2 regions of the Clostridium neuense genome follow, and region 2 is predicted to be linked to the other one. Evidence: predicted binding sites of a transcription regulator. Region 2 holds the regulator's gene; the other holds the start of a gene.
The links. The regulator NrdR, encoded in region 2, represses ribonucleotide reductase genes. The targets are predictions, from matches to a motif close to CACNANATNTNGTG.
Positions count from the first base shown of each region.

Region 1 (3,192 bases), on a different contig from region 2:
AGGTAAATCCTTAATTCTCAACTTTTTAAGGACATCATATCTGTTTAAAAGACTTTCCTTTGAAAGTTCTAGCCTTTCATCTAAGAGGGAAAAGAATTTTTCTTTATCTCCCTTTGCAAGCAGTCCTATTCTAGGTAAGTTAATTGTTGTTGGAGCTATGTTGCCCCTACCTTTTACCCCTGGCTCGCCATTCACATTTGAGCATATATAAGTTCTACAGCCCATTGTCGCTGGAATGATTCCTTTATCATAATATTCTTTATTAAAGCTTGCATCAATATTCATAAAAGTAGGATTCATTCTCTTTGATGCAACTCTGCAAGCAAGCTTATACAAATAAAAATATGGATCTTCTTCTTCTCTATTAACACCTTTTTTTACTCTAAATATTATATTAGGGAAAATAGGTTGTTCACCCTTTCCAAGCCCCTTTTCATATTCCTCCAAAAAGGTTTCACATATAAGTGCAGCATCATTGCTTCTTGGAAGTCCTATGTTTATTGAAGAAAACGGAACCTGCGAACCAGCTCTGCTGTGCATTGTATTTAAATTATAAACTATTCCCTGCATTGCCTGGGTTACACACTCTCTTAACTTTGCATTAACCATTTCTTCAAGTTTATTTTTGTCTTGTACTACATCTTCAAATTCTTTTCTTATACATTCTCTTGTTGGCTCAACAAACTCACCCATATCATTATCAAAATCCGGATGTGATTGTCCTCCAAACATATCATTCTGTGATGACTGTAAAAGTATGCATGAAAGTTCTGCTGCTGATTCTATTCTCTTTGGCGGTCTTATATACCCATAGCCAGTGTTAAAACCTCTTTTTAATATTTCTTTTGTTGGTATGTGCAGACAATTGGTTGTTAAATTATAGCTGTCCAAATCATGATAATATATATCCCCATTTTCATGAGCTTTAGCAAGTTTTTTAGGCATTTTAGCAAGATTGTGCCATTTGTTTGATTCGCTAGCAATTCTAAGCAATTTAGAACTATAATTATTGCCAACATTAGCATTGTCTCTATCTGTTTCTACCCCAATTTTACTAATTGCCTTCATAAGACTTGATTTTATGCTTCTTATCTTAGTTCGTTCTCTTCTATAATTAAAATATGCAGTACCAATATCTCTAAAGTTATTTTTCATAAGCTCTTTTTCAACTAAATTTTGTATTTCTTCAACTGTTATGCTTTTTAAATTTAAAGCTTCTATTTGCTTTGCAATTTCTTGTGTGAGGTGTAAGACTTCACTTGTTTTAACTTCTGCTCCTATTTCTTTAGCTGCACCTCTTATGGCATTACTTATTTTTTCAGGATTGAATTCCGCTTCTCTCCCATCTCTTTTCACTACATGTAGCATATGCGTCCTCCTAAAAATACTATATATTGTGTATCTACCACTTAATTATACAATAGGATTATTATGTTATCAAACGCAATTTGACCAATATTTTCCCAATTATTTCAACATATTATTAAAAAAAGACTGCTGCAATAGTAATTTTAAATCACTATTGCAGCAGTCTTTAAAAATAAATGTCAATCTATTAATTACTAACTTTAAAATTGAAAAAATATATAACTTAAAGTTCCATACTCATATATTCTGCAAAGAGCTTTAGGTTTACTCTGCTCTGATCCGCTTCCCATAGCTACAAATAAAGGAGCAAGATGTTCTTCACGAGGTACTGCTCTCTTAGCATATGGAGCAAGCTTCCTATAAGAATATAATGCCTTTAAATCTTTTTTCTCCACTTTATCAATTAGCCAATCATCAAACTCTACAGCCCAAGGTTCAGGATCATTTTTATTCCATTCAACTTCAGAAAGATTGTGAACAGTTGCACCACTACCAATAACAAGTATATCTTCATCTGCCAAACTTCTAATTGCCTTGCCAATCTCATATTGCTCTTCTGGCCTTAAGTAAGGATTAATAGAAACTTGAATTACTGGTACTGGTGCTTTATCAAACATAAGCTTTAAAACACTCCAGGTACCATGATCAATTCCTCTTGTTTTATTAAAAGCACTTTTTATACCCGCTTCATCAAGTAGCTTTTTCATTTTTAAAGCTATTTCCTTTGAACCAATTGCTTGATATTTTACAGAATACAATTCTTTTGGAAAACCGTAAAAATCATAAATCATATCATAAGCATTATCTCTAAAACATATAGTTGTTATTTCTTCTTCAAAATGTGCTGTAAATATGACAATAGCCTTAGGTCTAAGCTTGCCTCCAGTTTTTCTTAAAAACCTTGTATATTCATTATTCTGAAGTATTAAATCTGGTGAACCATGACATATAAACATTGGTGAAATCATGATATCAACTCCCTTAAAGCATCTAAAAAAATAACAATTCCAAATTGCGAAAGAATTTTGTGTAATACGAGGAAGTAGGTTCCGTTAATACTAGGTAGTCTTAGCGGGTTCTGCTGACAAAATATTACGCAAAATTATCACCAAGGTGGACTTACTATTTTTTTGAAGATGCGTAAATTTAATTTAGATAAACTTAACAAACTCATCTATAGGCTTTCTATACCCTCTAAGCCTTCTGTTTTTGGTGTCCTCTTTTCCCATCGCAATAATAAGTGCTATTTCATACCTATCTTTAATCTTAAAAAATTTTCTTACCTTATCAGCATCAAAACCTATCATAGGACAAGTATCCCAACCTTTATCCTTTGCAAGTAACATAAACATCATAGCTGATAGGGAAGCATTTCTTATAGCCTCATCGTGTTTAAAATCCTCTCCTCGTCCGTCATAAAGATTTTTTATATCATTTAATATATTTTCATAATCAAATTTAGAAATCATTTTTAAATCGAGCATTCCAGAATACAATTTATCTGAATCTTTATATGCCTCTTTATCTCCAAGCACAATTACAGCCGCCGAAGCCGTATGAATCTTATATTGATTAAATGCCGCATTTCTTAAAACTTCCTTCATATCCTTATCAGTTATAACAATATAATTTGCATGTTGTATATTAAAGCAAGATGGAGCTAATTTTAATAGTTCAAAAATATCTTCAAAATCACTTTTAGGAATTTCAATTCCCTCTATAAAATTATTGGCAGAACGTCTTTCTTCAACAAGTTTTTTAAATTCCATAATCATAAACCTCCAAATTATAATTACTTTTATACACCCAGTTACTTTATGTAAC
Region 1 is NZ_JBJIAA010000008.1:118,284-121,475, reverse strand. Features, by position in the region: gene nrdD (anaerobic ribonucleoside-triphosphate reductase) at 1-1,368, opposite strand, end outside; gene ACJDT4_RS11005 (DODA-type extradiol aromatic ring-opening family dioxygenase) at 1,569-2,336, opposite strand; gene ACJDT4_RS11000 (nitroreductase family protein) at 2,520-3,140, opposite strand.
Region 1: a site for NrdR is predicted at 1,386-1,399, ahead of nrdD (anaerobic ribonucleoside-triphosphate reductase). Genes of this name have one in related genera too.

Region 2 (3,192 bases):
TAAGTAGATCTCTTAGGGATATTGCATATAGGGCTCTGCAGGTAAGAGATAAATTTGTAGCAAAAAATAATAAAGAACCAACTGTCTCTCAAATTGCAAAAGAACTTAAAGTGCCAAGAGAAGAGGTAATATTTGCACTAGATGCTATACAGGAACCTATGTCATTATATGAACCAATATACCATGATGATGGAGATGCAATATATGTTATGGATCAAATAAGTGATAATAAAAGTCACGATCAAAATTGGGTTCAGGATATATCCATTAAAGAAGCTATGAAAAAATTGAGTAGTAGAGAGAAAATGATACTTAATATGCGCTTTTTTGATGGCAGAACTCAAATGGAAGTTGCGGATGAAATAGGAATTTCCCAGGCTCAGGTATCAAGGCTTGAGAAAACGGCCCTCAAACATATGAGAAAATACGTTTAAAAATATATAGTGAAAATGCTTCCCGGCTTTAAACTAGCTAAAATATTTTTAATAGGGTTTAATTTTTACACAGAGTAGAAAGTATGGTGCTGGTGGATTTATCTTTTGTTTCACTTACTTAAATCATCCTTCACTGTACTTTTTACTCTGTTTGTACTCTTTATTCTAAATCAAATGTTAATTGGATAAACTTAGAATTTAAGGTTTTTAAATTCTAACAGACATTTAGAGTACATATAATATATAAAAGTAGTTTTTTGGAGGGAGCTATATGCATTCTTTGAACAATTTAAAATCAATGGAGCTTATAGATATAAACACTGGGACAAAGCTTGGATTTATAAAGGATTTAAAGGTAGATACCGATAATTATAAAGTTTTATCTTTAATAATTCCAAATTCTAAAAGTTCGCATTGGTTTTCAAAAAGCGACGATATAGAGATAGAATGGAACAAAATAAAAGTTATAGGAGTAGATGTAATACTTATAGATGGGGACAACTTATTTGAAAATAGGGATTGAATAGTGTGTTACATAAAGTGTATAATTATGTTAAAGTTTTATAACAAAGGACGTGAAAGTATTGAAATGTCCATTTTGCGGATATGATGAAAGTAAAGTAATAGACTCAAGATCAACAGAAGATAATATGGCTATAAGAAGAAGAAGAGAATGCCTTGGATGTTCTAAGAGGTATACTACATATGAAAAAGTTGAAGATATACCAATATTAGTTGTAAAGAAGGATTCTAGTAGAGAATTTTTTGATAAATCTAAAATAGTTAATGGACTAATAAAGTCTTGTGAAAAGAGACCAGTTTCAAGAAAACAAATTGAAGATATAGCTTCTGAGATTGAAAAAAATATAAGTAATCAAATGCTTACAGAAGTAAAATCAAATCTTATTGGAGAAATGGTTATGGATAAACTTAAAGATATTGATGAAATATCTTATGTTAGGTTTGCGTCTGTATACAGGCAATTTAAGGATGTAAACACTTTTATGAAAGAATTATCAAATTTGATTAATAAAAGATGTGAAGAATAATTTTGTTTAATATATAAATTGATAGATTAAAGCCTATCAATTTTTTTTGTTTATTTACTTTAAATAAATGATTATATTAAGATATTGTTAACTATGTTAAAATGTTGTTTGGATTAACACAAAAAAATAAAATATGCTAATATGTTATTGGGAGGATAATTATCTATGGGAATAAAAAATATAGGAAGTTATGAATTTATAGAAATAGAAGATGAAAATATACATTTGTATTTTTCAACTGCTAAAAATAATTTGAATTTTAATTTGAAGAGTGAAGAGGGCTTAGAAAATATCAATAACCTTAAAGGGTGGTTTGATTTGGACAATGTGGGTTATTTAAACCAAGTACATGGAGATTCTATTTACAGGTATGATGAAAAAGTTCATGATGGCGATGCCATAATTTCAAATAAAAAAAATATAGCAGTAGGGGTTTTTACTGCAGACTGTGTTCCTATTTTAATATATGATAGAGAAAAAGAAATTTTTGCGGCAGTTCACAGTGGTTGGAAAGGTACATTAAGCTGTATAGTTGAAAAAACAGTAATTAAAATGAAAGAAGAATTTGGGTGCGATACTAAGAAAATAGGTGCAGTTATCGGACCTCATAATATGGTATGCTGTTACGAGTTTGGATATGATGTTGCCAAAAAGTTTAGTGAAGTGCCAATATATAGGAATGAAAAAATATATTTAAATGGAAAGCTAAATTTACAAAGGTGTATAGAAAAGCAGCTTCAAAATGTTGAAGTGAAGAATATTAAAAGCTTAAATCAATGCACTAGCTGCAGCAAACGATATAAATTTCATTCTTATAGGAGAGATGGAAGTGTGGCCGGGAGGATGTTTTCTTTTATTTTTATTAAATAAAATTGGAGGTATATAGTATGGCTGGAGAAAAAATTTTAGTTGTAGATGATGAAGAACATATAGTTCAACTTATCACTTTTAACCTCGAAAAGAATGGCTATAAGGTAATAAGTGCGAGTAATGGAATTGATGGGATAAAAATGGCAAAGAGTGAATTACCTCAACTTGTACTTCTTGACCTCATGCTTCCAGAATTAGATGGATACGATGTATGTAGGGAGATAAGACGTGATAATAATATATCAAATATGCCTGTTATTATGATTACAGCAAAAAGTGAGGAACTTGATAAAATTTTAGGACTTGAACTTGGAGCTGATGACTACATTACAAAACCTTTTTCTGTAAGAGAGCTTGTAGCGAGAGTTAAAGCTGTTTTAAGAAGAACTAAAATAGAGTATAATGATAAAGTTTATAAGTTTAGTGACATATTAATTGATTTTCAAAAGCATGAGATTATTAAAAATGGTAAAAAAATAGAACTTACGTTAAAAGAATTTGAACTGCTTGAGGTTTTAATAAAGAATAAGGGCAGAGTCATGACAAGAGATTTTCTCCTTGATAAAATTTGGGGATATGAATATATAGGTGAAACGCGTACAGTTGATGTTCATATAAGACATTTGAGACAAAAGATTGAGCAAGATGACAAAAATCCTCAATATATAGAAACTATAAGAGGAATAGGTTATAGATTTAGTTTTGAGGGTGAGTAGGATGAGAAAAAAATTATTTTTATACAATATAGTTGTTCTTGTTTTTACTCTTTTTATTGTAACTGTTTTGTTTATGAAAATAGTAAACAAGGAATATGAGGAAAATTTAAAGCAGGATTTAAA
Region 2 is NZ_JBJIAA010000004.1:134,889-138,080, reverse strand. Features, by position in the region: gene sigG (RNA polymerase sporulation sigma factor SigG) at 1-434, shown strand, start outside; gene ACJDT4_RS05830 (YlmC/YmxH family sporulation protein) at 706-957, shown strand; gene nrdR (transcriptional regulator NrdR) at 1,019-1,483, shown strand; gene pgeF (peptidoglycan editing factor PgeF) at 1,649-2,353, shown strand; gene ACJDT4_RS05815 (response regulator transcription factor) at 2,371-3,069, shown strand; gene pnpS (two-component system histidine kinase PnpS) at 3,071-3,192, shown strand, end outside.